2 regions of the Luteibacter sp. 329MFSha genome follow, and region 2 is predicted to be linked to the other one. Evidence: predicted binding sites of a transcription regulator. Region 2 holds the regulator's gene; the other holds the start of a gene.
What was found. Region 2 encodes FliA, which starts transcription of late flagellar genes. Its sites were predicted from a motif close to TAAAGTTTNNCNNNCNNNGGCCGATAA; they were not measured.
Positions count from the first base shown of each region.

Region 1: BMW54_RS13905 (flagellar hook-length control protein FliK) is a predicted target of FliA. The motif match lies at 2,294-2,320, and genes of this name have one in related genera.

Region 1 is NZ_FOJE01000002.1:570,004-584,489, reverse strand. It holds gene secD (protein translocase subunit SecD) at 1-537, opposite strand, end outside; gene yajC (preprotein translocase subunit YajC) at 601-948, opposite strand; gene tgt (tRNA guanosine(34) transglycosylase Tgt) at 1,092-2,222, opposite strand; gene BMW54_RS13905 (flagellar hook-length control protein FliK) at 2,379-3,533, shown strand; gene BMW54_RS13900 (hypothetical protein) at 3,530-3,793, shown strand; gene BMW54_RS13895 (hypothetical protein) at 3,879-4,646, opposite strand; gene BMW54_RS13890 (hypothetical protein) at 4,643-4,840, opposite strand; gene murD (UDP-N-acetylmuramoyl-L-alanine--D-glutamate ligase) at 5,184-6,536, opposite strand; gene murL (UDP-N-acetyl-alpha-D-muramoyl-L-alanyl-L-glutamate epimerase) at 6,523-7,872, opposite strand; gene BMW54_RS13875 (bifunctional aspartate kinase/diaminopimelate decarboxylase) at 7,869-10,481, opposite strand; gene BMW54_RS13870 (APC family permease) at 10,858-12,171, shown strand; gene BMW54_RS13865 ((2Fe-2S)-binding protein) at 12,219-12,770, shown strand; gene BMW54_RS13860 (xanthine dehydrogenase family protein molybdopterin-binding subunit) at 12,767-14,486, shown strand, end outside.
Region 2 is NZ_FOJE01000001.1:146,994-161,479, reverse strand. It holds gene BMW54_RS00775 (glycosyltransferase family 9 protein) at 1-613, shown strand, start outside; gene BMW54_RS00770 (TMEM175 family protein) at 804-1,442, shown strand; gene BMW54_RS00765 (DUF2802 domain-containing protein) at 1,458-1,865, opposite strand; gene BMW54_RS00760 (chemotaxis protein CheW) at 1,986-2,426, opposite strand; gene BMW54_RS00755 (hypothetical protein) at 2,423-2,995, opposite strand; gene BMW54_RS00750 (ParA family protein) at 2,995-3,783, opposite strand; gene motD (flagellar motor protein MotD) at 3,783-4,787, opposite strand; gene BMW54_RS00740 (flagellar motor protein) at 4,784-5,524, opposite strand; gene BMW54_RS00735 (chemotaxis protein CheA) at 5,526-7,565, opposite strand; gene BMW54_RS00730 (protein phosphatase CheZ) at 7,574-8,215, opposite strand; gene cheY (chemotaxis response regulator CheY) at 8,224-8,625, opposite strand; gene BMW54_RS00720 (RNA polymerase sigma factor FliA) at 8,686-9,417, opposite strand; gene BMW54_RS00715 (P-loop NTPase) at 9,414-10,289, opposite strand; gene flhF (flagellar biosynthesis protein FlhF) at 10,354-11,691, opposite strand; gene flhA (flagellar biosynthesis protein FlhA) at 11,786-13,894, opposite strand; gene flhB (flagellar biosynthesis protein FlhB) at 13,897-14,486, opposite strand, start outside.

The DNA.
Region 1 (14,486 bases), on a different contig from region 2:
GCTGACGCCCTGGCCGCGCGCATTGCGGTTCACCGCGTCGTACGAGACGTTCTTGTCGCGCAGCAGCGAGCGGATGTCGTCGGCGTAGCGCGTTTCCTGCGCGTCGATCACGGCGTTCTGGTCGACCTCCATCAGGAAGTGCACGCCACCCTGAAGGTCGAGGCCCAGGGGCATCGAGTTCGCGTTGATCGAACGCAGCCAGCCCGGCACCGTGGACGCGAGGTTCAGCGCCACGGTGTAGTTCTCGCCGAGGCCCGTGCGCAGGGCGTCGGACGCCTTGGCCTGCGCGTCCACGCTCGGGAAGCGCGCCAGCAGACGCGTGCCCTTTTCATCGAGCTCCAGGGACGTCGCCGGCACCTTCGCGGTGGCCAGCATGCCCTCGACCTTGGTCTTCAGCGCGGGGTCGACGGCGGCCCCGCGGTTGCCCGATATCTGCACGGCGGGCTGCGGCGGGAAGACGTTCGGCAACGCATACACGATGCCGAACAGCAACACGATCACGACCAGCGCGTACTTCCAGCGTGGAAAATCACTCATGCCTTACATTCCGTGAAAGCGGCCGTGCACCGGCCGCGGCTGACGCTATGGAAGAGGAAAGTCTTACGACTTCTTCAGGCTGCCCTTCGGCAGGACCTGGGTGATCGAGCCCTTCTGCACCTGGACGACGGTGCCCGGGGCGATCTCGACACGGACGAACGACTCGCCCACGTCCTCGATGCGGCCGGCCATGCCGCCGCTCATGACCACCTCGTCGCCCTTGGCCAGGGCGGCCAGAAGCGCGCGGTGCTCCTTCTGCCGCTTCATCTGCGGCCGGATCATCATGAAATAGAAGATGCCGAACAGCACCGCCATCATGATCAGCGGCGAGAAGCCAAAGGCCCCCTGCGGAGCGGCGCCGGCGGCGGGAGCGGTGGCCTGGGCAATGGCAGCGAACGTAGGAAGGCTCATCGGATTTCTCGCAAGTCATGGAACGGCCAAGGAAAAGCTGCCGTTCACGTAAAAAGATCGTGGATTATGCCACGCACCCCGGCGGTTATGTACCGCACCCCGTCAAGGGGTTGGGGGCGCCGGGGCACCCCTGCAAGGCCGGATCAGCCGTCGGTGGCGCCCTTGCGACGCGCCTCATAGAACGCCGCCACGAAGTCCTCCAGACCGCCGGCCTCGATGGCGCCACGCAGTCCGGCCATGAGCCTCTGGTAATGACGAAGGTTGTGCATCGTCGCCAGCTGGCTGCCGAGGATCTCGTTGCAACGGTCGAGGTGGCGCAGGTAGGCGCGGGAAAAACCGTTGGCGCAGGCGTAGCAGTCGCAGCCTTCCTCGATCACGCGGGTGTCCGTCGCGAACTTCGCGTTACGGATGCGCAGGGTGCCGGCGGCCGTGAAGAGGAAGCCGTTGCGGGCGTTCCGGGTCGGCATGACGCAGTCGAACATGTCGATGCCGCGGCGTACGGCCTCCACGATGTCTTCCGGCCGGCCCACACCCATGAGGTAACGGGGGCGGTCCTTCGGCAACATCGGCAGGGTGAAATCGAGCGTGTGGTTGCGCTCGGCTTCCGGCTCGCCCACGGCCAGGCCACCCACCGCGTAGCCGTCGAAGCCGATCTCGATCAGGCGCTCGGCCGAGCGGCGACGGAGGTTCTCGAACGTGCTGCCCTGGACGATGCCGAACAGCGCGTTGGGGTTCTTCAGGTCGTCGAAGGCCCGCCGCGAACGCTCGGCCCAGCGCAGGCTCAGCTCCATGGAGTCCGACGCGACGCGCTCCGTCGCGGGATACGGGGTGCACTCGTCGAAGATCATGGCGACGTCGGAGTCCAGCACCTTCTGGATCCGCATCGATTCCTCGGGCGAGAGGAACACCTTCGAGCCGTCGACCGGCGAGGCGAACGTGACGCCTTCTTCGGTGATCTTGCGCTTGTGCGCCAGCGAGAAGACCTGGAAGCCGCCGGAATCGGTAAGGATCGGCTTGTCCCAGCCGATGAACTTATGCAGGCCACCGAACTCGCCGACGATCTCCAGGCCCGGGCGCAGGAACAGGTGGAAGGTATTGCCAAGGATGATCTCCGCGCCGGTGTCGAGGACATCGCGCGGGGTCATGGCCTTCACGGAGCCGTAGGTGCCCACGGGCATGAAGGCCGGCGTTTCCACGGTGCCGCGGCCGAAACGGAGACGGCCGCGCCGGGCCGCGCCATCGGTGGCGAGGAGGTCGAAAGGAAGCTGGGTCATCCGCCCATTCTAACCTGCCCGCGCGGAGCGCAGGTTTGCCGATAAGGCATGGCCCAAGGGCGCGCCCGACCTAAAGTTTCGTAAAAACCCGCCGATCCCTTGGGACACAGGAGCGTGCCCACCGAGGGTGCGCCTGGCGCCGGGAGGGCATCCCCCTTGATCATCCAGCCGACCAGTCTCGCTGCCCAGCTCTGGGCCGGCGCGGCCGCGGGCACCACGGCCGCAGCGGACAGCTGGCGGGTCGGGACCCTGCTGTCGGCGCGCATCATGGGGCAGACCGACATCGGCAAGCTGTTGCTCGACATCGGCGGGATGGCCGTCGAGGCCGACGCGCCCGGCGGCCAGTTGCCACAGCAGTTCCAGGTGCGCGTGCTGACCCAGGGCGCGCAGCCGCAGCTCGAGATCGTCCCGGGCAACACCGACGAACGCGTGGCCATGCAGGGCCTGCGTGAACGCCTGCCGCTGCAGAATGGCTACGCGCCTCTGCTCGGCGTCCTCGCGGCGCTCGGTCGCCGCCCCGTCGCGCGGATGCTTCCGGCACCGCTGCGCGCCGCGCTGGCCACCCTCGAAGCCGCCATCAGCAAACCGTCCGACGTCAGTTCGCCGCTTGGCATGAAGGAGGCGATCGCGAAAAGCGGCGCGTTCCTCGAAGCCCATCTCGCGGAGCCGAAGCACGAGACGCCCGCCGCCGACGACTTCAAGGCGGCGCTGCTAGCCCTGCGCCGCGCGCTCGCCGATATTCCCACCGGCCGGCCGGGCACCCAGCTCGCCCGGCCAGCCAGCGACACGCCACCGCCGCTTGTGCAGCGGGCGCTCGTCGCCCAGCCGCGAGCTCCCGAACTCAGCCTCGGCGACGACGACATCGAGGCCGTCGTCGGCCAGCTGCGCACGGACACGCGCGCGGCCCTGTCGCGCGTCGAGATCGCGCAGCTCGAATCGCACCCGCAGGCGGGCGTGTGGATGATCGAAGTGCCGCTCGCCGCCGGGCGCGGCTACGACGTGCTGCAGATTCGTATCGAGGAAGGCCAGCCGCTGCTGGGCGACACCGAGGGCCCATGGACGGTGGGTTTCGCCATCGACCCGCCATCGCTCGGCGCCGTGCAGGGCGAGATCCAGCTCCGCGTGCCGCGTGTTTCCGTCCGCCTGTGGGCACAGCGTCCCGAAACGGTCGCGCATCTCGAGAACGCGTTCGTCGTGCTGCGCCGCCTGCTCGAAAAGAGCGGCCTCATCCTGGATCACTTCAGCTGCATGCACGGCCTGCCGACACCGAGCAGCGCCTACAGCGCCGTCCTGCTGGAAGCCCGCGCATGACGACGGCCCTCCCCTCGCCCCGGCGCAGCGTCACGTTGCGCCTCGCGTCCCCCACGAGCAACGGCAACAGCCAGCGCATCGACGCCCACGGCGTGAAAACGATGCTCGAACGCGCGCAGGCACTAGGCCTCGCACCGCAGCTCGATCCGCAGATCGCGACGCTGCTCGCCGCGGTACGCCTGCGTGACGACGTGCCGCCGGAACTCTACGCGGCACTGTCGGCCGTGGTCGGGACCTTGCTCGCCGCCACGGACGGATAGGCGCGACCGGCGATTTCTTAACCCTGTGGGAAGCGCACTCGCGCGCGAACGGGTGCTCGCCGCGAGCGCACTTTGCGCATGATGATCACGCCATCGTCGAGACGATCGGACCGGCGGTCGGCTTCGAGACGGCGAGACCGCCACCCGGGACGGGCCGATAGGTGTCGGCGGGAATCACGAAGTCGCGGACCTTGATCGCCGCGAGGGCATACGGGTTCGCCTTGTAGTGGTCGCGCAGCAGGTACACGTTTTCGTTATCGACATCCGCATCGCGGACGCTGCGCAACAAGGACATGAACCGCACGTCGCGATCGACCGTTGCGTCGAGGTTCGCGACGGGTGGATGGTCGATGTATCCGGTTACCGTCTCGGTCAGGTAATAGTCGCGACTCCCGTCGCCGTAGGCGTATGCGACCGAGCGATTGAACTCCGTTGCCAGGCAGAGGAGATCAGGTAACTCGTTGAGGCGCGCCTCGAGCCAAGCCGCTTGGTCCGGATCCAGATCTGCATCGACGACCTTGAGCGACTGGTCGTCCTTTCGAAGATCGAACGTCCTCGACACCACATCCGGGCGCTCGACAGCCAGTCGGGCCAGCATAGGAACGAGGGCCTCCGCGAATCGCGTGAAGGCACTCCCCATCCGCAGCTGATCGTTAGCCATGATCGCAGAATCATGTCCCTGTGCTTCATAGCGCACGTCAAGCGCCTCCGCATACGCTTTCGAGTCCACGGTCATCAGCGTGTCGCCTGGTCGCTGCCCTTCCCGCGTCGCGAGTGCAGCGAAGACGGTACCTTTGGTCGGGACCAGTGATGCATCGGGACCTTTGCAATGACCTGAAGAGGTGACGTTCATGACTGGCTCCTTTCGCGGGTCACCAAGGCCGCGTTCGCGTCGATCGACGCGTCGTAGACCGGGCCGATGGCCATGGTTTCGCACCCGGGAACCGATGGGCACGTTGCGCCGGCAATCACGGACTGTGCATGGGCGCCGAAGGTGCAGGTAAGCATGAGCAGCGCGACGCCGCTCCAAAGAATATTTCGTTGCATTGAAGGCTCCTCGTGGGACAGGAACCAGCAACGTAGGAGGCGGAGGTGTTCAGGTATGTCGGGCGACGGCGCGTGAGCGGGCTGCGGGTCGCCCGCGCTGCGCTGTCGCCAGATTGCCCGCTGCCGCGGGATCGCCGATGCGATCGGCTCCCACCAGACTGAGGCGAGATTGCCCGCTGTCGCGGGATCGCCGATGCGATCGGCTCCCACCAGACTGAGGCGAGGTTGCCCGCTGCCGCGGGATCGCCGATGCGATCGGCTCCCACCAGACTGGGCGAGGTTGCCCGCTGCCGCGGGATCGCCGATACGATCGGCTCCCACCAGATTGGGGTCGCGCCGATTCCTACCCGACGCCCAGTCCGCGGATGCCTGCTGCATGGGCTTCGAAGCCCGCGAGCTCCGCGAAGCGCTTGCCGCGCTCGGCGTAGTCGCGGAACTGGTCGAAGCTCGGGGCGCCCGGCGAAAGCACGACGCAGCCGTCGCCGGCCAGCGCCCGGCGTGCCGTGTTCACGGCTTCCGCGAGATCGTTCACGCGGTGGACTCCGCCGATGCCCGCGGCATCGAGCGCGTCGGCGATGCGACCGCCGTTCGCGCCCTGGCACACGATCGCCGCTGGCGCGTGCGCGCGCATCGCCTCGACGAAGGGTGTCCAGTCGAGGCCGCGGTCGTGACCGCCAACAATCAGGGCGACGCGTTTCGCGCCGACGCTTTCCAGCGCGGCGAGGCTGGCCAGCGGCGTGGTGCTGATCGAGTCGTTGATCCATGCCACGCCATCGCGCGCGCCGAGCGGCTGCAGGCGATGCGGCAGGGGCGCGAAGGTGGACAGCGCGGGAGCCGCCGCGCGTGCGTCCAATCCCATGATCTCCAGCGCGGCGAGCGCCGCGCACGCGTTGGTCGCGTTGTGCAGACCGGGAGCCGACACGCGATGCGCTTCGATGATCCGCTCGTCGCCCCGCTGGATCCAGCCGTCGTGCACGTGCCAGCCGGCGGCATCGCCGAAAGTATGCAGGCCCGGGTGCCGCTCGGCCCGCGTCAGCAGGTGCGGCTGCCCGGCGTTCACCAGCACGCGCGCGCTCGCCGCCAGGAGCTTGAGCTTGTCGTCGACGTAGCGCTCGCGTGAGCCGTGCCAGTCGAGGTGTTCTTCGTACAGGCTCGTCACCACGCCGAGATCGACGCCGAAGGCCTCGCCGGTCTGGAAGCTCGACAGTTCGATGACCCACAGATCGGCGTGCGACTCGTCGAGTTCGAGGAGCGGCATGCCGATGTTGCCGGCGAGCGCCGTGCGGACGCCGAGCGACCGCGCGAGATGCGCGATCAGCGCCGAGGTCGTGCTCTTGCCCTTGGTGCCCGTCACCGCGATGGTGCGCGCGTCCACGTGCCCCGAGAACCAGAGCGCGCTGCCCGACGTGAAGCGCGTGCCGCGCTCCTTCGCCGCGAGCAGTTCGGGTTTGTACGCCGAGATGCCCGGCGACTTCACGACGATGTCGTAGCTCGCCAGCGCGTCGGCGTCGGGCGCGACCTCGTGCACCAGGACATCGGGAAACGCCGTGCGCGCCGCACCGGCCTCGTCGGCGGCGCAATACAGGTCGACATGCTGTCCCGGCAGCCGGCGAGCCAGCGCGTGCAACGCGGCGCGGCCTTCGCGGCCGAAGCCCCAGACGGCGATGCGCCGTCCTTCCAGATCAGCCCAGCGCATCCAGCGCTCCGCGCAACCGCTCCGGCACGAGGTGCGATGCGCCCGGGGTCAGCCACGGCTCGAGGGCCAGCTCGGCCTTGTCGAGTTGCGGCAGGATCTCGCGGCGGAAGCGCGCGACGAGCGCGTCCTCGCGCCACTCCGGGCGTTCGGCGAGCGCGGCGAGCGCGGCACGCGCTTCCGCGCCCTCGCCCACGCACTCGAACGGCTTGTGGTCCTTGTATTCCAGCAGCGCGTCGAACGCGCCGGCCAGCGCCTCGTCGTCGAGCAGGTTGCGCCCGAAGATCGACACGAGCCGCGGCTTGGCCATGAACGGCGCGAGGGCGAGGAACACGAAGTGGCATTTCGGACACTGCCCGCACCAGCGATCCGCGGGCTTGGGCCCAAGGATGCGGAAGTTGCGGTTGCAGCTGGAGAACACGTTGAAATAATCGCCGCCCAGGCGCGCGAACGCGCTGGTCACCGCCAGCTCGGACCACGGCCGCAGCAGCGAGCAGTAATCGAGATCGGCGGCCACGTGCGAATGCAGGTAGTCGTGCAGGGTCTTCTCGAAACCGAAGCCCTTGCTCCACTGGTGGTTCACCTGCTGGCCTTCGTATTCCAGCGTGGCGACCGACGCCGAGCGCTCGTTCGCGAACACGATCGAATCGTAGCCGTAGAGGATCGCGGCCAGCGCGAGGATCGCCGAATTGATCGCCGTGACCGGAATGTGGCCGTTCCACGCGCCGAGCCGGTTCAGTTCGAACAGGCCCGGTGCGAGTTCGCGGGAGATGTTGAGCGTCGACAGTCCGGTGCGCGCCGCGCACTCCGCGATCAGGGGCGAATTGCCGACCCAGACGGCGGTCGCGTCGGCGCCGATCGACTTCACCGCCTCGACCGCGACCACGGAATCCTTGCCGCCACCGATGGGCAGCAGCGAACGCTTCGGCAGGCCGATGGCCGGCGGCGGCGCCGGGCGCGGCGCGGAGAACGGGAAGCGGATGCGGCCGCGCAGGTCCAGGCCGTTGCGATAGGCGAACTCGGCGAGGCCGTGGAGGTAGAGCGCGTCGGCCAGCGTCGCGCTTTCCTCGTCGAGCGGATCGCCTTCGATGACGATCGTCTCCGGAATGCCCGCCTTGTAGTAGCTGACGCCGGCGACGAGGTGCAGCAGGCGCAGCGCCGCCGCGAAGGCGGCCTCGCGACCGGCGGGCACTACGGGCGCGCCGGGGAACGTGATGCGCTCGACCAGCTCGGCACCGTCGTCGAACGCGTAAGCGAGTTCGGCGACGCCATCGGCGTACGCATGGCGAACGAACCGGAACGTGCGGCTCTGGCGCGGATCGGAAAGCGGGGACGTCACGGCAGCAGCACCTCGTCGGCCTCGTCGCGAAGGTTGTAGCGCGACGACATCACGGCGCCGTACGCACCACCCTGGGCGATCAGGACCACATCATCCTCCTTCGACTCGGGCAGCCGTCTGTCCGAACCGAGGATATCCCCTGACTCGCAGATCGGGCCGACCACCTGGTACATGGTGGTCGCCGGCTCGTCGAGGCGGGAGAGGTTCGCGATCTCGTGCCACGCGTCGTAGAGCGCCGGACGGATCAGGCTGTTCATGCCCGTGTCGAGGCCCAGGTAGCGCACGTTGACGCCCTTCTCCTTCTCCTGCGTGACCTTCGCCAGCAGCACGCCGGCATCGGCCACGAGGTAACGGCCCGGCTCCATCCACAGCTGGAACTGCGGGTAGGCCTGGCGCACCGCGGTGAGCACGCGGTCGAGCGCCGCCATGTCGAGGGCGGACTCGCCGGGATGCGAGGGCACGCCCAGGCCACCGCCGATGTTCAGCACCGTGATCGTGCCGATGCGCTCGGCCAGCGCCGCCAGCTGCGAGTACACCTCGCCCCAGTGCGCATGGTCGAGGATGCCGGACCCCAGATGGGCGTGCAGGCCGATGACCTTCGCGCCCGCCGCGTCGGCGAGACGAAGGAAACGGTCCACGTGTTCGATGGGCACGCCGAACTTGCTGCCCGTGCCACCGGTCTTGACCTTGTCGTGATGACCGAGGCCGCGACCGAGGTCGACGCGCAGCACGATCTCGCGGCCCGCGAACAGGTCGCCCCAGTGTTCGATGGGATGCATGGCGTCGATGGTGATCGTCGCGCGCGTCCGCAGCGCCGCCTCGAAATCGCGGCGCGCGGCGAAGTTCGGGGTGAACAGCAGCGGCACGTCGTTCGGCACGGCGGCGGAGACGGCCGCGAGTTCGCCCGGCGACACGCACTCGAACGCGAAGCCTTCCTCCGCCAGCACCTTGAGGATGCCCGGATGGGTGTTGGCCTTGACCGCGTAATGCGCGCGATCGACGGCCTTGAGCGATTTCACGCGGCGCGCCTGCGCGCGCACGGTCGGCAGGTGATAGACGTAGCGCGGCGTGCGCTCGTCGGCCAGCGTCAGCAGCGTCGCCCGCGCGCCCTGCCACCAGGCCGCGCCCGGCGCGGCCGTCTCGCCGCTGCCGTACAGCGACTGCCACGACGGGCCGAAGACCATGCTGTCGTCGGTGCGCAACGCCCCGGCGCCGATGAGCAGCTCGTGCAGGCGCGGGAGCATGTCGTCGACCACGTCCTCGTCGACCACGAAGGTGAGGTTGAGGTTGTTGGACGACTGCGAGATCAGGTGCACGCGCAGCTGGCCGAACTCGGCGAGCACGCCCGAGAGCTTGTGCAGCATCGAGCGCATGCCGCGGCCCACCAGCGTGATGGCCGCGCAGGGCGCGATCACCTTCACGCGGCACACGCGCGCCAGGTCGGCGGCGAGCGCCGCGATGGCGTCGGAATCGAGCAGGTTCTCCGTCGGATCGAGCGACACCGTGACGTTCGTCTCGGCGGAACCGATGAGGTCGACGGAAAGGCCGTGGCGCTTGAACGCGTCGAACACGTCGGCGAGGAAGCCGACCTGCTGCCACATGCCCACCGACTCCATCGAGATCAGCGTGATGCCCTTGCGCGCGCTGATCGCCTTGATGCTCGGCGCGTGCTCGCGCACCTCCGGACCGATCGCGGTGCCTTCCAGCTCGGGCCGGTTGGTGTCCTTGATCAGCAGAGGCACGCGGGGTTCGCGCAGCGGCGAAAGGCAGCGCGGATGCAGCACCTTCGCGCCCGTGGAGGCGATTTCCTGGGCTTCCTCGTAGTCGAGCCGTTGCAGGAGGCGCGCACCGGCCACCTGGCGGGGATTCGCGCTGAACATGCCCGCGACGTCCGTCCAGATCTCCACGCGCGCGGCGGCGAGCAGCGCGCCGAAGTACGCGGCGGACGTGTCGGACCCGCCGCGGCCCAGCAGCACGGTGCGGCCGGCCTCGTCCTGCGCGATGAAGCCCTGCGTGATGAACACCTCGCCGCGCGACGCCAGCGCCGCGGACAGCGCGGCGTCGTGGTGCGGCTCGACCATCGCCGAGAGCAGTCGCGTGCGTTCGTTCTGGTTGGGCAGCGCCACCGAATGCAGGCACTCGCGCGCGTCCACCCATGTGGTTGGCAGGCCGTGGGCCGAAAGGAACGCGGCACCCAGCGCGCTGGACATCAGCTCGCCGTGCGCCTGCACGCGAGCCTGCCAGGCCAGCTCGCCCAGTTCGGCGGCGCCGGACGCGGCCAGTTCCGCGAGGTCGGCCAGCCGCGCGCCCAGCGTCTCCGGCATCGCCAGGGACATCTCGGCGAGCAGGGCGTGATGGCGATCGGCCAGTGCGGAGCCCGCGTCCGAGCGGCGTTTCGAATCCGTGTGCGTGCAAAGCTGTTTCAGGCCGTCGGTGATGCCGGACAGGGCCGAGACCACGATCAGCACGCGTGCGCCTTCGGCGCGGCGGCTGGCGGCCAGCTCGAGGATATTTCGCCAGCGTGCGGCGGTGGCCACGGAGGTGCCGCCGAACTTCATGACGATCCAGGGCGCGTTGACGGGCAACGGCGCGTTTGCGATTTCGCTCACGGGACTCTTTGTGTCGTGGGAGGGAAGGAATCGGTGGGACGTATCCGCCGAAGTGTTGCGCCGCAACGGGAAAAAGGCAAACGAGCGGGGGGTGGGAGATGGGAATTGGGCGCGCGACGAGCTGGGAGATGGGGGTTGGGAATTGGGGGCGTATTTCCGGCGTGCGCTCGAGGGGGTCGGAGACGTGTCGACGAGCGCGAGGCAGGCGCTGTGTTTCCAGTCCCCTCGGGCGAACGCCGGAATCGCGCCTCCAATTCCCACCTCCGAACTCCCATCCCCAAGCTCCCAACTCCCATCCCCACCTCCCGCTCGTCGCCCCCTTCCCATCCCTCGCGCCGCACGCCATCCTCCACGCCTGCCCCAAACGAACGCTCGCATGGAAACCACCACTTACGCCCGACGCCTCACGCTCATGGACGCGGCCCTCATCGTCGTCGGCGGCATCATCGGCGGCGGCATCTTCCTCAATCCCGGCATCGCCGCGCAGCGCACCGACTCCGGCCTGGTCCTGCTCGCCCTGTGGGTGGGCGGCGGCCTCCTGACGCTGATCGGCTGTCTTTGCTACGCCGAACTCGGCGCGCGGCGGCCGGAAGCGGGCGGCAGCTACGTGTACCTGCGCGAGGCGTTCGGCAAGCTCGCCGGCTTCCTTTTCGGCTGGACGATGCTGCTGGTGATCTACAGCGGCAGCGCGGCCGCGGTGGCGACGATCTTCGGCAGCTACGCGACCAACGTCTTCGGCCTGTCGCCCACGCTGGTCAAGCCGCTCGCGGTCGGCGCACTGGTGTTCGTCACCGGCCTGAACCTGTTCGGCATCCGCTTCGGCGCCCAGGTGCAGAACGTCTTCGCGATCCTGAAGCTGACGGCGATCGCGGTGCTCGTGGTCACGGGCCTCGCCTTCGCCGGGGCCGGCACCACCCAGGCGATGACGCCATCGCCGGAGCACGTGGCGGGAAGCCTCGCCGGCGCGCTCCTTCCGGTGCTCTTCGCGTTCTCGGGCTTCAGCTACCTCAACAATCTCGCCGGCGAGGTACGCGACCCGCAGCGCACGCTGCCGCGCGCCCTGATCCTCGGCATGCTGGTGGTGATCGCCGCGTACGTCCTGACCAATTACGCGTACCTCGCCGTGCTCGGTCACGACGGCCTCGCCACGAGCCAGGCGCCGGCCGCCGACGTGATGAGCCGCGTGTTCGGCGGGGCGGGCGCGAAGCTCATCGCCATCGGCATCGCGATTTCGACGCTCGGCTTCTGCAACATCACGCTCGTCGCCGGCGCGCGCGTGCTCCAGGTGATGGGCGACGACGGCCTGTTCTTCGCCAGCGTCGCGAAGCTGCATCCGCGCTACCGCACTCCGAACATCGCGCTGATGGCGCTCTCCGTCTGGGCCATCGTCCTCGTGCTGGTCGCCAACTACGGCCAGCTTCTCGATTTCGCGACCTTCGGCGACTGGGCCGCCTACGCGGTCACCATCGCCACGCTATTCTGGTATCGCCGCCACTCGGCCGGGCGCCCCGCGTTCGTCACTCCCGCCTACCCGCTGCTGCCGCTGACCTTCCTCGCCGTGGTGATCGCGGTGGTGGTCGCCTATGCCTGGGACAAGCCCGCGAGCGCGGCCGTCGTGTGCGCCGTGGTCCTCGCGGGACTCCCTGTCTACGCGGTGTGGCGACACCTGTTCAGTAAAGTCGCTCGCTGATCCCGGGCACGGATGCCACAATGGCCCGGTTCAGCTGAGGAAAGCAGATGGCACAGCAAGGCCCGACGTCGCCCGTACCCGCCCCGACCCGCCAGGACGCCAGTCAGCCGGCGCCCAACGCGGTACGTGAAGGTATCGACCTGATCGTCAACGGCAAACGCTACCGGCACACCGGCGCGAAGGACATGCCGCTGCTGTGGTACCTGCGCGACGTCCTGCGCCTGACCGGCGCGAAATACGGTTGCGACCAGGGCGACTGCGGCTTCTGCACCGTCATCGTCGACGGCAAGGCGGTCGCCGCCTGCCAGACCAAGATGGAAAAACTGCCCGGCAAGCGCGTCACCACCGTCGAGGGCCTCGCCGCCGCCGACGGCACCCTGCACCCGGTGCAGCAGGCGTGGATCGACGAGGACGCCATCCTGTGTGGCTTCTGCCAGCCCGGCCAGATCATGGCCGCCGTCGACCTGCTCTCGCGCCAGAAGAACCCCTCGGACGCCGACATCGACCGGATCGGAAACCTGTGCCGCTGCGGCAGCTATGGCCGCATCCGCAAGGCGATCAAGCGCGCCGCCTCCGCCATGAAGGAACCGAAGGCATGAGCGGCGAGGTCCGTCTCTCGCGCCGCCGTTTCCTCAAGTACGCCGCCGGCACCGCCGGCGCGCTCGTCATCGGCGTCGGCACGGTCGGGGCCGTGGATCGGCCGCCGCCGCTCGGACTGCTCGGCGACGCGTGGTCCCAGGTGGGCCCCTACCTGCGCATCGCCGCGGACGGGCGCATCTACATCGGCGTGCGCGATCCCGACAACGGCGAGGGCACCGCCACTTCGCTGGCCCGCATCATCGCCGAGGAACTCGACGCCGACTGGTCGCAAGTGATCGTCGAACCGCTCGGCCTGGGCATCACGCCGGGCAATGGCCAGCCGAATTTCACCTACGGCCGCCAGCGCAGCGGCGACGCCACCAGCATCCCGGCCGCCTGGGCCGACCTGCGCCAGGCCGGCGCCCTCGGCCGCTGGCTGCTCCTGCAGGCCGCCGCGCGCCGGCTCGGCCTGCCGGCCGACCAGCTGCGCGGCGAGAACGGCTTCGCCATCACCGCCGACGGCCGCCGCCTTTCCTACGCCGACCTCGCGTCGACGGCCGCGACCATCGACGCGCCGTCCACGCCACCGCCGCTGAAGTCGTCCGATCGTTACCGCCTCGTCGGCCAGCCGGCCGGCGACGTCGACGCGCGTGCCGCCGTCACGGGCACGCTGCGCTACGCGTTCGACGAGACGATCGGCGACCCGGTGATCGCCGTGCTCGCGCGCTGCCCGTACCCCGGCGGCACGCTCGACGGCGCCGATCGCGAGGCCGCGAAGAAGATCCCGGGCGTCTACGACGTCATCGACATCACGCCGGAAGCAGGACAACCGGCCGGACTCGCGGCGCAGGCCCCCGCCCTCGCGGTGCTGGCCCGCGACACCTGGTCCGCGCTGTCCGGACGCGCCGCGCTGAAGGCGACCTGGAAAGCCGGCGACGAGCCGGAACCCGCGACGTCCGCGCTCGAGCAGAAGGCACTCGAGGCGTTCGCCGACGAAGCGGTCGTGCCGAGCACCGTGCGCAACGACGGCGATGTCCTCGCCGCGCGCAAGAAAGCGGCCCGCGCGCTGGAAGCCACGTACTTCCAGCCGTGGATCGCGCATGCGACGGCGGAGACGCCCAACTGCGTGGTGCGCCTCGACCCCGACACCAGCGTGACCGTGATCGCCGCGACGCAGTCGCCGCGCCAGGTCTACGCGGTAGTGCAGCGCATGACCGGGTTCCGCCCGGAACAGATCGACATCCAGGTGCCGCGCGGCGGCGGCGGTTTCGGGCGCAGGCTCGAAGCCGATTACGTCGCGGAGGCCATGGCGATCGCGCTGGCGAAGAAGCCCGACGAGATCCGCAACCGCCCGGTGAAAGTGCTCTGGACACGCGACGACGACCTGGCGCGCGACTTCTACCGCCCGATGGCCGTGCATCGCCTCAACGCGTCGCTCGATCGCAAGAAGGCCATCGTGGGCTGGCACCAGCGCATGGCGAGCCCGTCGGCGCTCGCGGGGCGCGGCACGCCGGAAAACCGCCTGTGGCAGTCGGAGCTCGTCGCCGACGCCCTGCCCGCGGGCCTCGTGCCGAACTTCCGCAGCGACTGGTATCCGTTGCCGTCGAAGCTCCAGCGCGGCGAGTGGCGCGGTTCGCCACACGTCACGCCGACGTTCGCCAGCGAGAGCTTCATCGACGAACTCGCGCACGCGGTGAAGGCCAACCCGCTCGACTTCCGCCTCGCGCTGCTCGGCG
Region 2 (14,486 bases):
GCTGGTTCCTCCTCACCTCGCCGCGCGTCCCGTCCACGCACTGCGCTGGGCGCTAGGTGGTGTGCTCGACGCGCCATTGCCTCCGCTGGACCTCCAGATGTCCGACGACGAACGGCGCGCGGGACGCCAGGCGCTCGAGCGCGTCCTCGCGGCGGGTCCTCGATCCGATGCACGCGTGCTCGCGATCTTTCCAAACGCGACCGGCCGGAAGCGTTTCGGAACGGCGTGGTGGAAGCAGTTCCTCGAGGCGCTTACCGCGCAGCTCGGACCCATGCGCGTCGTCGAACTGATCGCGGCCGACGGCAAGTCGCGCGTCGACGATCAGTATCCTGCGTACTTCACCAGCGACATCAGAAAGCTCGCGGCTTTCATCGAGGCCGCCGGCACGTACGTCAGCGCCGACTGCGGCGTCATGCATCTGGCCGCCGCGACACGGGCGGCCACCGTGGGACTTTTTTCCACGACGGACCCGAAGCGGTATGCGCCCTACGGCGAGGCGAACGCGGGCATCTCGCCCGCCGATGGCGATCCCCTGGTCGCCGCACGTCGTGTCGCGGACCATCTCAGGCGCGTCTGGCACGATGGCGCCCATGTCACGAACGCACTTCCCTGATCGTCCGCAGTACCTGTGGAATGGGACGCGAATCGCAGGGCGATCGTTTGGAACCTAGCGGCAGACGCCGCCAGCCGATTTGGATGGACTCCGAAGAACGGGCATCAAGGCGAGCCTCCTGGCTGCGAGCACTTCCCCTCGGCCGGCGTCGGCGCGATCATCTGCGCTGACCTCAGGGGGGAGTCATCGCATGTCGCACGCGCAGGAGCAGCAGCTCGAACGGCTGACGTTTTTCTCGGATGCGGTTTTCGCCATCGCCATCACCTTGCTGGTGATCGAAATCCATGTACCACACCCGGCCGACGCCTCGGATGGCGCCTGGGCGCATGCGCTGCTCGAGCTGGTGCCGCACTTCATCGGTTTCGTGCTGAGTTTCTTCGTCGTGGGCGCGCTGTGGGTCGCCCACCATCGTGTGTTCGGCCTGCTGCGTCGTTACGACCCGGGCATCGTATGGCCGAACCTGCTGCTGCTCATGGCGGTCGCGTTCATGCCCTTCTCGTCGGCGTTGATGAGCACGCATCCCGCGGAGCGGGTCCCGGAATGGTTCTACGCGGGGAACCTGCTGGTCGCCGGACTGTTCCAGCACTTGCTGATCCGGCGGGCCCTGCGTGCGCCGTTCCTGCGCGAGGACGTCAGCCCCGACGTGGTCGCGATGACGCTGCGCCGGACGCTGGCGCTGCCGTTGATGGCGCTGATCGCCGGACTCCTGGCCATTCGCTGGCCCGGTCCGAGCAACCTGCCGCTGATGCTCATGCCGCTGGCCGTGCGTCTGTTCGCGCGTGGAAGGAAGCGCGCCGCGGAAGGTGCCGCTCTCGATAACGCAGGTTAGCGGTGTCGGTGCCGCCTAGCGCGGCGAATGCAGCCGGTGCAGCAGCTCCGCTTCCGTGAGCGAGATGCCGCAGGTCTCGGCGATGTCCTGCGGGGTGGCACCCTGCCGTGCGAGGCGCTGCGCCAGCGCCAGGGCACGGTCGTTCGTGGCGCCGGCGTCGCTCGCCATGCTGACGGCCGGCGTGCGGCGGACCTGATCCTCGATGTCGCCGAGGCGATGGTCCAAGCGGCGGAGCATGCCCGCGAGGGCCTCCGTCGGGATGGTCGCTTCGTCGGTCGCGACGGGTTCCGGTACGGGGGCGACGACGGGCTCGCTGGTCGTGGCCGGCGACGACACATGACCGAGACGGCGGAAGAGCAACAGCAGACCGACGAGGTTGAGGATCGCCAGGGCGATCAGCACGTATCCGATGACGTCGTTCATGCAGGCGGCACTCCGTTGGGTCGCGGCACACGGTAACGCAACGCGGAGCGATTTCGAAGCGTCGTCTCCAGCATGCCGCCGCGCTGTCCAGGAGCCTCAGCCGAAGAACACGGCTGGTGGTCAGGCCCGGCAGAGTCGTGCGACGTCCACTAAGGCGATGAAGCCGTCGTCGCGGGTGATGACACCGCTGACCGGATCGTCGCGGCGTTCGGCACGTCCTGGCGGCGGCGGTGCGACCTCGTCGGCGGCGAACGTGAGCATGTCCCCGATGACGTCGATGCGCATGCCCACCACGCTTCCGCTGTCGTCGAAGACGATGACGCGCTGGCTATCCGCGGCGCCGACTTCGGTCGCGGCGTCCAGGCCGAAGCGGCGGCGACCGTCCAGCACCGGCACGATCTGCCCACGCAGGTTGACGATGCCGAGGACGTCGTCGGGGCTACCGGGAACGGGCGTGATGTCGCCCGGACGGATGACTTCGCGAACGCTCGCGAGCGACACCGCATAACGCTGGCCTTTCAGCGAAAAGCCCAGCCACGCGCCACCTTGGGTTTCGGTCACGGACCCAGCTCCTTTTCCAGCCATTGCACCAGCGCCGTGGTACCGACCACGCCGCACTTGGGTTCGAGGGACATGCCGGCCAGCCACGGACGCGTGGTCGCGCCGATGCGCCACTGGATGGCTTCCGGCAGGAGATCGACCGGCTCGTCGTCCACCACGCAGGCCAGTGCCCAGACACGATCGCGAAGGATCACCAGCGTGCTGACCGGCGCGCCGGCCATGTCGGGCGATAGCACCGCGGCGAGGTCGGCGACACGCGCCTCACCGCTCGGATGGCGCCAGCGGCCGAGGCAGATGGGGTTGGACGAGTTCGGCGGCGACAACGGCGGCATGGGCAGCAGATGCGTGACGTCGGCCATGGGCACCGCGAGCCTGACGCCGGCGGCGACGCAGAGCAGATAGCGCGTATCGCCGGCGGCGATCGGCTCGCCCAGGGGAGCGGCCTTCCACGGCTCGATGGCGACGACCTGCACGTCCGCGGCGGGTTCGGGCGCGGCGGCGGCGACGGGCGTCAGCAGTTCCGCCAGGTAGTCGGCGACGATCTGCTCGGCGTCCTGCATCGCGCGCATCACGCGGCGGCGTCCGTGACGGAGGCCGCCGGCAGCGCCAGCAGCTCCTCGAGGAGCTGACGGTAGGCGAGACCGCCGCGGCGTGCGGCCGGCCACGAGGCGAGTGGCACGCCCGCGGCGCTGGCCTCCCGGATCTGGGTGTCGGTCGGAATGACGGCTGCGCTGACGACGTCGCCGTACTGCTCGCGCAACTGCGCGAGGCAGGCGCGCGACGCATGCGTGCGCGCGTCGAAGAGGGTCGGCACGATGGTGCGCGGCATCCGCTTGCCGCGCGAGCGTTCGATCATCGACAGGCTGCGCAGCATGCGCTCGAGCCCCGCGAGCGCGAGCGCCTCGGTCTGCGTCGGCACCAGCAGGCGGTCGCTCGCGGCGAGGGCGTTGACCATCAGCACGCCGAGCGTCGGCGGACAGTCGAGCAGCACGTGATCGAAATCGGGTGCCAGTTCCGCGAGCGCCTGCGAGAGGATCAGGCCCATCCCGGCCCGCGTGCCGAGCTGGCGGTCGAGCGTGATCATCGCGGCGGACGCCGGCAGCACGCTGAGGCGATCCCACGGGGTCGCGTGCACGAGCGTACCGACGGGCAGCGGGTTGCCGCCCACGCCGAAGAGATCGTAAACGCTGCCATGCGCACCGCCTTCCACGCCGATGTATCCCGACAGCGACGCGTGCGGATCCATGTCGATCAGCAGCGTGCGCTTGCCCGAGGCGGCGAGCAGGCTTCCGAGCGCGACGGCGGTGGTCGTCTTGCCCACGCCGCCCTTCTGGTTGGAGATCGCCCATACGCGCATCAGCGTGCTCCTCCGGCCGGGGCCGCGAGCCGCGCGGCGCCTGCGGTGGGCGCCTCGACCTCGGTCGCGGCCGTGGCGGCCGGGGGTGGCGTGGTGGACGGTGTCGCCGCGGCGAGATCGACGCGGTCGGCGTCGCTGTAGAAACGCGCCGGCGCGGCCTTGTCGCTCATCACCACGATCAGGACGCGCCGGTTGCGATTGCGCCCTTCTTCGCTGGCGTTGTTGGCCGTCGGGCGGAATTCGCCCCAGCCGATGATGCCGACACGATGCGGGTCCACGCCCGTGGTGGTGATCAGTCGCGCCACCGTCGCCGCGCGCGCGGCCGACAGTTCCCAGTTCGACGGGAAGAGCGCGGTCGCGATCGGCGTGTTGTCCGTGTATCCCTCGATGCGCATCGCGTTGGGAAACGGCGCGAGGATGCCCGCGAGCTTGCGAAGAACGTCTTCCGCGGCGGGCTGCAGCTTCGCCACGCCGACGGGGAACAGGATGTCCGTCCGCACTTCGATCTCCAGCCAGTCCGGGGTCTGCCGGACGCTGACGAGGCTCTTGTCGATCAGCGGCTTCATCGCGCGCTTCACTTCGTCGGAGATCTGGCTGAGGCTGGCGTTCTCGGTCTTGCCCACCGTGGTGTTCGCCGCGGTGGCGGTGTTGACGTTGGCGGCGTCCTGGCGTTCGGCGGCCGCGCCTTCGTGTCCCGGCAACGGCAGGTTGCGCGGCGGGATCGGTACGTCGATCTTCGCGATCGGCGCGGCCGTCGGCGAGCGCGACTGGTTCGGCAGCGGCACCTGCGCGGCCGGCGTCGCGTCGCGGATCGGTTCGATCACCTTGCCGGTGCCGTTGAATGCCTCGTTGATGGACTGCGCCATCACGCGGAACTTGGTCTCGTTCACGGCCGACACCGCGTACATCACCACGAACAAGGCGAGCAGCAGCGTGATCAGATCGCCGTAGGGGATCGCCCAGCGTTCGTGGTTGATGTGTTCTTCGTGGTGCCGTCGCTTCACGACAGGAACCCTTGCAGCTTGCTCTCGATGTGCCGCGGGTTGTCGCCCTGCGCGATCGAAACGAGCCCTTCGACGAGGATCTCGCGCATCTGCGAGCGCTGGCGGGCGAGGCCCTTCAGACGCGAGGCCATCGGCAGCGCTAAAAGGTTGGCGAGGCCGATGCCGTAGATGGTCGCGACGAACGCCGCCGCGATGCCGTGGCCGAGCTTGCTCGGTTCGGCGAGGTTCTGCATGACCGACATCAGACCCATCACGGCGCCGATGATGCCCATCGTGGGGGAATAGGCGCCGGCGTTCTCGAAGACCTTGGCGGCTTCGATGTCGGTGTGCTCGCGCGCGAGCATTTCCACTTCGAGCACCGAGCGCATGGCGTCGGGCTCCGTGCCGTCGACCAGCAGCTGGAGGCCCTTGCGGATGAAGGGATCGGTCTCACGCTCGATGGCCGGCTCGAGACCGAGCAGGCCCGTGCGGCGCGAGATTTCGCTCCAGCCGACGATGCGGCTGACGAGGTTCTCCGACTCGATGTCGGGCGGACGATACACCCAGGGCAGCATGCTCCATGCACGCTTGAGCACCGCCCCGGGCGTCTGCACGAGCAACGCGGCGAAGGTACCGAGGAAGACGATCACGAAGGCCGCCGGGTTCCAGAGGGCGTCGAGGCTCGAGCCCTTGAGGATGGTTCCCACGATGATGACCACGAAGGCCAGGATCGTCCCGACGACGCTCACGATATCCATGTCAGACAGCCATCCTTAGCGAGGGCAGCACCTGGCCGCCGTCGTCGGCGAGGCCTGCGAGATCCAGCACCAGCGCGATCCGGCCGTCGCCGGTGATGGTCGCGCCGGCGACGCCGGGAACATCCTTGAGAAACGGACCGAGCGGCTTGGCCATGACGTCCTCGCGGCCGAGCACCTCGTCGACGAGGCAGCCGAGCGTCTGGTGCCCGATCTGCACCACGACGACGTGACCGCCCTTCCCCGCCGCGCCGGCCCAGCGGCCGAGGTCGGCCAGCGGTAGCGCGCGCTGACGGTGCGCCGCGACGATGCGTCCGTCCAGCTCCTGGATCTGGCCGGGAACGAGTTCGAAGACCTCGGCGACGTTCGACATCGGCAGCGAGAGCAGACGGTCGCCGACGCGTACCATCAGCACGCGAAGGATCGCGAGCGTGAGTGGCACCGAAAGGCGGACCGTGCTGCCGTGCCCGACGCGCGAGTCGATCGACAGCGTGCCGCCGAGCTCGACGATCTTGGTCTTGACGACGTCCATGCCGACGCCGCGGCCGGAGATGTCGGAGACTTGGCTCGCCGTGGAGAAGCCCGGACGGAACACGATCTCGTAGCACTCGCGCTCGTCGAGGCGCGCGGCCTGCTCCTCGTCCATCAGCCCCTTTTCGACCGCCTTGCGGCGCAGGACCTCGGGATCCATGCCCTTGCCGTCGTCGGTGACGGTGATGACGATGCGGTCGCCGAACTGGCCCGCCGCGAGGCGCACCGTGCCGGCGCGCGGCTTTCCCTCGCGGGCACGCGCGTCGGGCATTTCGACGCCGTGGTCGACCGCGTTGCGCAGCAGGTGCACCAGGGGATCGGCCAGCGCCTCGACCACGGTGCGGTCGATGTCGGTGTCCTCGCCCTCGGTGACGAGCTCGATCTCCTTGCCGAGCTGGCGGGCGAGATCGCGCACGATGCGCGGGAAGCGCGAGAACAGCTTGCCCACCGGCTGCATGCGCATGCGCAGCACGGCGTTCTGCAGGTCTTCGGCCACGCGCTCGAGCTCGCCGATCGCGCGCTCCATGGGATCGTTCGTGCCGCGTGGCGCGAGGTTGCTCAGGCGGTTGCGCACCAGCACGAGTTCGCCCGCGGCGTCGACGAGACCGTCGAGGCGGTGCGTGTCGACGCGGACGGTGGTGTCGGCCGCCTGGGCGCCGCGTTTTTCGGTCGCGGCTTTCGGCTTCGCCGATGTGTCGTCGGTGCTGGACGCGGGAGCCGGGGCGACGGGCGCCGCGGTCGCTGCCACCGCCGCCGGCGCGAGCGGCTCGGGCGCCGCAATCGGCGTGGTGCCGGGCGCGGCCGTGCCATGCAGGCTGTCGAGCAGCGCCTCGAATTCGTCGTCGCTGATGGCGTTCGTGTCGGTGGCTGGCGCCGGAGCCGCAACCGCCGGCGGCACGCCGCCGACGGGCTCGGAGCCCGGCGCAGCCGTGCCGTAAAGCGAGTCGAGCAGCGCTTCGAACTCGTCGTCGGAAATGGTGCCGGACGGTGCCGGCGTGGGCGCCCGATCGCTGCGGGCGGCGTCGAGCATCGCCTCGAATTCGTCTTCGATCGGATCGTGCGCGCGCGCGGGTGCGCTGGCGGCGACCGCCACGGGTGCCGCGAGCGCCACCGGTGCCGCCGTCGCCGCGCGGCCGGGAATGAGCAGGCGATCGAGCAGCGAACGGGGCGCGGCTTCGATCGGCACGCCACCGTCGGCGGCGCGCATCATGTCGTTGAGCAGGTCGAGCGATTCCAGCAGCGCGTCCATGAAGCCCGCATCGAGCACGATCGCCCCGTTGCGGGCCTCGTTGAGGAGATCTTCCGCGCGATGGCACAGCTCGACCATCGGATTGAGGCCGAGGAAGCCCGCGCCACCCTTGACGGTATGGAACGCGCGGAACACCGCGTTCAGCAGTTCGACGTCGCCGGGCGTGGACTCAAGGTCCACCAGCTGTTCGCCCAGGCTCTCGAGCAGTTCCCGCGCCTCGATGAGGAAGACGTTGAGAAGCTCGTTGTCCAGCTCCACGCTCATAAGCGCGCTCAGAACCCGAATTCGCTGAGCAGGCGGTCCACTTCGTCCTGGCTGACCTTGTCGGCCGCCGGTGCCGCGCCGCCCGCGAGCGACCCGGTGAGTCGCACCAGCTCCACGAGCGAGGATTCGACCTTCGCCATGAACGCCTCGACCTGCGCCACGCGCTGGCCGGAGAGGTCTTGCCAGGACTGGGCTTCGACCATTTCGCCGAACCCGATGTCGCAGCTCTGCGCGAAGTCGCCCACGCGCACGGCCAGTGCCGTGGCGTTGCTGGCGAACGCCGGATCGGCCTGGTCGAGCACGAGCACCTCGTCGGCCTGGCGGGCCAGCGCCTGCGCCTGGGGGCGCAGCTTCTCGCTGAAGTCGAGCGTGCGGTGGGCCGCCTGCGAGCTCATCTCGAGGACGTCGCGCAGATGCTTGCGCGCGTCGCTCATGTTGCCCGGGACGCCGTCGGTGGAGATATCGGCGGCAAGGCGCCGCGCCGACTCGTGCAGGTCGCGCGCGAGGTGACCGAGCGCGAGGAAGATGTGCTGCTCGCGCGTGCGCAGGAGGTTGTCGAGCGCGTGCTCGAAGGCCACGGTGTCGTCGGCCTCGAAAAGTTCGCGCAGTTCGGGGGCGACATCGCGGCCGCTGGAAAGCATCGTGTTCATCGTCATCCTTAGCCGGCGGCCGCGGCGAGCCGCTCGAAGATCTTGTCGAGTTTTTCCTTCAGCGTGACGGCCGTGAACGGCTTCACGACGTAGCCGTTCACGCCGCTCTGCGCGGCGGCGATGATCTGGTCGCGATTGTTCTCGGCGGTGACCATCAGCACCGGCAACGCTTTGAGCGCGGCGTCCGCGCGGATGGCGCGCAGGAGCTCGATGCCCGTCATGTTGGGCATGTTCCAGTCGGTGACCACGAGGTCGAAGGATTGCGAGCGCAGCATCGCGAGGGCCGCGTTGCCGTCTTCGGCTTCCTGGATCAGGGTGTTGGTGAAGCCGAGCTCCACCAGCAGGTTCCTGACGATGCGTCGCATGGTGGAGAAATCGTCCACCACGAGGATCTTCATGTTCTTGTCCAAAACTCGTCTCCGCCTTGCTGACCGCGCGTGCTTCTTACCGGCGACGGCACCGGGATGCCGTCAATGCTTGTCTTTCCAACCCGACATGCGTGCACGGAGGCGGATCAGGGCCTGGCCATGGATCTGGCACACCCGCGATTCGCTCACCCCCAGCACCGCACCGATTTCCTTCAGGTTGAGTTCTTCATCGTAGTACAGCGACATGACCAGCTTCTCGCGCTCGGGCAGTCCGTCGATGGACTGCGCCAGCGCGTCGCGCAGGCCTTCCTGCTCGAACAATCCTTCCGGGCCCGTGGCGTCCGGGTCCGCGACGTCGATCGCCGCGCCCTCGTCGCCTTCGGGCGCCGTCAGGCTCAGCAACCGCGCGCTCGCCGCGTCGGCCAGGATCTGGTTGTATTCCATGGCGTCGATGCCCAGCCGCTTCATCACTTCCGCGTCTTCGGCATCCGCGCCCGTCTCGTTTTCGATCTGCCTCGTCACCTCCGCCACCTCGCGCAACTTCCGGTGGACGGAGCGCGGGGTCCAGTCCGTCTTGCGCAGTTCGTCCAGCATGGCGCCACGTATGCGGATGCCCGCATAGGTTTCGAAGCTGGCCGCGCGAGTCGGCGAATAATTCCTCGCGGCCTCGAGCAGTCCGATCATCCCGGCCTGCATGAGGTCGTTCGCATCCACGCTTGGCGGCAGCCTGCCCATCAGGTGATAGGCGATGCGACGCACCAGCGGCGCGTGAGTCCTCACCAGTTGGTCAGGCGGAATCCGCGTGATCTCCAGGTATTCGGTCGCGACGCTCACAGTGGCAGCCCTCCCCCCAGGTGGGACCGTTCGGCGAAGAAACCGATACGGCCCTGCGCACGGGGCTCGGGTTCACCCCATGTATCGACCGACCTGGCCAGATTCTTGAATCCGACCGCGGAGCGGCTGCTCGGCCAGGCGTCGACGACCGCCGCCTGGCGGCGGATGGCCTGGCGCAGGTACTCGTCGTGCGGCACCATCCCCATGAAATCGAGCGACACGTCGAGGAAGCGGTTGGTGACCCGGGACAGCTTCTCGAACAGCTGGCGGCCTTCCTGGGCGTGCCGGACCATGTTCGCCACGATGCGGAAGCGGTTGACCGCGAACTCCCGGCTCATGACCTTGATCAGGGCATAGGCGTCGGTCAGCGAGGCCGGCTCGTCGCAGACGACCACCACCACCTCGTCGGACGCCGCGGCGAACATCGACACGCTGTCGGAGATGCCGGCGGCCGTGTCGACGATCAGGTATTCGGGGGGCAACGTGTACTCGTCGAACGCGCGGATGACCGCGGCGTGCTCGATGTTCGGCAGCTGGGCCATGCGACGGGCGCCGGACGTGGCCGGGATGACCTTCAGGCCGTGCGCGGCCGGGAGCACCAGGTCCTCGATGGCGCATTCGCCTTCGAGCATGTGCCCGAGGTGCCGCGTGGGCTGGAGGCCGAGGAGCACGTCGATGTTCGCCATCGCGAGGTCGGCATCCAGCAACAGCACGTCGCGCCCGCCCATGGCCAGCGCCATGCCGAGGTTCACGGCCACCGTGGTCTTGCCGACGCCGCCCTTGCCGCCCGCGATCGCGATGCTGCGGGTGGGCCGGCGGTCGGCGAGCCAGTTGAGGCCGGCGGCCTGGGTCGTATCGACGTGTGTGTTCATAGAAAGATCACTGCAGGAATGGGACGGAGTCACGCAGGGAGTCGGGCGGGTGCGGCGCGGCCGGTCAGGCCATCGCCGGGGGTGAGAGGCCGAACCGTTCGGCCAGGACGGCGTCGTCGGGTTCGTCGTTGCGCTGCTTGAGGAGCTGCGCGGCGAGGCAGACGAGCTTGTGCGCGTCGGCCGTGGCGATGTCCTCGGGCACGCGCTGACCGTCCGTGGTGTAGTCCAGCGGCATGCCGTGGCGGATCACCGCCGATAGGGCGCCGCCGATCAGCGGCGCCTCGTCGAGCTTGGTGAGGATCGCGCTCTGCGGCGCCAGCGGCGCATAGGCGCGGATGGCGTTGTCGATCGCCTGCGCCTGCGCGTTGGCGGCGAGCACCAGGCAGACGCGGACGTCGGAGGTCGCGCGCAGCGTCTCGAACTGCTGCTGCAGCTTGGGATCGTTGCCGGCGAGGCCCGCGGTGTCGACCAGCACGGTATGGCGGCCGCGCAGCTGCAACAGCACGTTGCGCAGGCTGGTGGCGTCGTGGGCGTTGAACACGCGCACGCCGAGCAACCGGCCGTAATGCTCCAGCTGGGCGCCGGCGCCGATGCGGTACTGGTCGGCGCTGATCAGCGCGACGTTCGACGCGCCGTGGCGAAGCACCGCGCGCGCGGCGAGCTTGGCGATGGTCGTCGTCTTGCCGACGCCCGTGGTGCCGACCAGCGCGGTGACGCCGCCGCCGACGGTGTCGAAGTTGCGACCCGACGTGCGGATGTGACGGGACAGGATACCGAGCGGCAGATAGCGCGCCTGCTCGGCCGTCATGCCCGGCGGCAGTTCGGCGCTGAGCGAGCGGGCGACGTCGCCGTCGATGCCCAGACGGGTCATCTCGCGCAGCACGCGGGCGCGCAGCGGCTGGTCGCGGTCCATCTGATTCCAGGCGAGCGTCGAGAGCTGCACTTCGAGCATCTCGCGCAGGTTGTTGATCTCGGCGCGCACGCCGTTGACGGCGGCATCGTTGGCCGGGGCGACCGTGGCCGCACGGACCACGTCGGCGACGCTCGCGGCGAGCGCGGCGCTGGACTGACGCTGCGGCGCGTTGCCCGTCCCGGCGAAACCCGCCTTCGCGGCGCGTTCCACGGCGGCGGCGGTCGCGGCGCGGGCCTGGTCGATGCGCGCGGCGCGCTCGGCCTCGTCGCGCTGGGCCCGGATCGGCGCCTCTTCGCGCTTCGGTGCCGGCGCGTCGATGCCGAAGCCGGCCTCGCGAACCAGGGCCTCGTCGTAATCGAGGGCGGCGATGATCTCGATACCGTCGTCCATCCGACGCGTCGACAGGATCACCGCGTCGGGACCCTGTTCGTCACGGACCTGGCGCATGGCCTGGCGCATGTCGGGAGCAACGAATCGTTTGATTTTCATGCCTTCGATCCTGTCTTCGTCCTGACGCCCGTCGCGGGGACGCCATCAGTTTCTTCCGCTTGCGTCGCGCGTTCTCCGCGCGACGTCTCAAGTCCTATCGCCCGAGGGCCGTCACCAGCTTGACGCGCCGGTTGTCCGGAACCTCGTTGTAGGCGAGTACATGCAGGTTTTGGGCCACATGACGCGTGAAGCGCGAAAGCCATGGACGCAACGCCGGCGACACCAGGAGCACGGCCGGTTCCCCGGCCGCTTCCTGCCGCCGCGAGGCCTCCGCGACCGACTGCTGGAGGCGATCCGCCAGACCCGGCTCGACCGCGGCGCCGGCGGGGCCGCCACCCTGGAGCGATTGCAGCAGGATCTGTTCGAGATCCGGCGCCAAAGTAATGACAGGCACTTCCGTGCCGAGGCCCGCGATCTCCTGCACGATCTGGCGGCCGAGGGTGACGCGCACCGCGGCGGCGAGGACGCCGGGATCCTGGCTCTGGCCCGCGTGCTCGGCGAGCGATTCCACGATGCCGCGGAAGTTGCGGATGGGCACGCGCTCGGCGAGCAGATTCTGCAGCACCTTGACCACCGCGCCGAGCGACAGGCGCTTGGGCACCAGGTCTTCCACGAGCTTCGGGGTCTGCTGCGCGAGGCGGTCGAGGAGTTGCTGGACGTCCTGGTGGCCGATGAGCTCGTGCGCGTGGTTCTGCAGGATGTGCGAGAGGTGCGTCGCGATGACCGTGGCGGGATCGACCACCGTGTAGCCCAGCGTCTGCGCATGCTCGCGCAGGCCCGGCTCGATCCAGACGGCGTCGAGGCCGAAGGCCGGATCGCGCGTCGCGATGCCGTTGATCGTGCCGTGCACCCGGCCCGGATCGATCGCCAGCATGCGTTCGGTGTGGATCTCGGCCTCGCCCATCGGCACGCCCATCAGCGAGATGCGATAGCCGTGGGGCACGAGGTCGAGGTTGTCGCGGATGTGCACGGACGGCACGAGGAAGCCGAGTTCCTGCGAAAGCTTGCGACGCACGGACTTGATCCGCGCCATGAGTTCGCCGCCCTGCGCCTTGTCCACGAGCGGGATCAGGCGGTAGCCGACCTCGAGGCCGATCGTGTCGACCTGGGCCACGTCCTCCCACGACAGTTCGAGACGCTCGGCCGGCGGCGCCGACTCGAGCGCCAGCTCGGTGCCCGGCGTGCCGGCGCCGGACACGATGCCCGCGGCCGCGTCGAGCTGCTTGCGGTGCAACTTCCACGCGCCGAAGCCGGCCACGCCGGCGAGGATCAGGAACGGGATGTTCGGCATGCCCGGGATCAGGCCCATCGTGCCCAGCACGGCCGCCGCGACGCCCAGCGCCTTCGGCTGGCCGAACAGCTGCCCCATGACGTGCTTGCCCATTTCCTGGGACTTCGACACGCGGGTGACGATCACGGCGGTGGCGATCGAGAGCATCAGGCCCGGCACCTGTGCCACCAGGCCGTCGCCGATGGTCAGCAGCGTATAGGTGCGCGCCGCCTCGCCGGCCGAGAGGCCGTGCTGGAGCATGCCGATGAAGAAACCGCCGATGATGTTGATCGCGAGGATCAGGATGCCGGCCGTCGCGTCGCCGCGGACGAACTTCGAGGCACCGTCCATCGAGCCGTAGAAGTCGGCCTCCTCGCGGACCTCCTGCCGGCGCTCGCGCGCCTGCTCCTGCGTCAGCAGACCGGCGTTGAGGTCGGCGTCGATCGCCATCTGCTTGCCGGGCATCGCGTCGAGGGTGAATCGCGCCGTCACTTCGGACACGCGGGTGGCGCCCTTGGTGACGACCACGAAGTTGATGATCGTCAGGATGGCGAACACGACGAAACCCACGGCGAAGTTGCCGCCGATGACGAATTCCCCGAACGCCTCGATCACCTTGCCCGCCGCCCCCGGACCGTTGTGGCCATGGAGCAGGACGACGCGCGTCGACGCGATGTTCAGCGCCAGGCGAAGCAGCGTGGCGAACAGCACCACGGTGGGGAACGACGCCAGCTCCAGCGGCCGCATCACGTACATCGTGGCGAGCAGGATCACCAGCGACAGCGCGATGTTGAAGGTGAACAGCAGGTCGAGCATGAACGGCGGCAGGGGCAGCATCATCATGCCGAGCATGATCAGCATCGCCACCGGCGCCGCGATGCCGCGGCGGCCGATCTGGCGGAACGTGCCCATGAAGCTGGAGGAAGCTGCCATCGTCAGTTATCCATTCTGTAAGGACCCATGAGGTCCGGGTCGATCTCCTGCCGGGGCAGGTCGGGCGGCAGGTCGCCCATGGCGATCGCCTGCTTCAGCCGGAACACGTAGGCCAGGATCTGGGCCACCGCGACGTACAGCCCCGCGGGGATTTCGCGTCCGATTTCCGTCGTGTGATACAAGGCGCGTGCCAACGGAGGGGCTTCGACCACCGGAACCTTCGCGCCGCCACCGATATCGCGGATCTGCTGGGCGATGACGTCCATGCCCTTGGCCACCACGCGCGGCGCTCCCATGCGGTTTTCGTCGTATTTCAGGGCCACGGCGAAGTGGGTCGGATTGGTCACGATCACGTCGGCCGTCGGCACGTCTTCCATCATCCGGCGACGCGCCATCTGGTGCTGCATCTGGCGGATTTTTGACTTCAGCTCGGGACTGCCCTCGTTCTCCTTGTGCTCGTCCTTCACTTCCTGCTTCGTCATCTTCATCTTCTTGGTGAAGCTGAACTTCTGCCAGGGAGCGTCCACGAGCGCGATGGCGCCGAGCGCGCAGCCGAAGACGAGCGAGGCGTGTCCGAAGATGCCGAACGCCT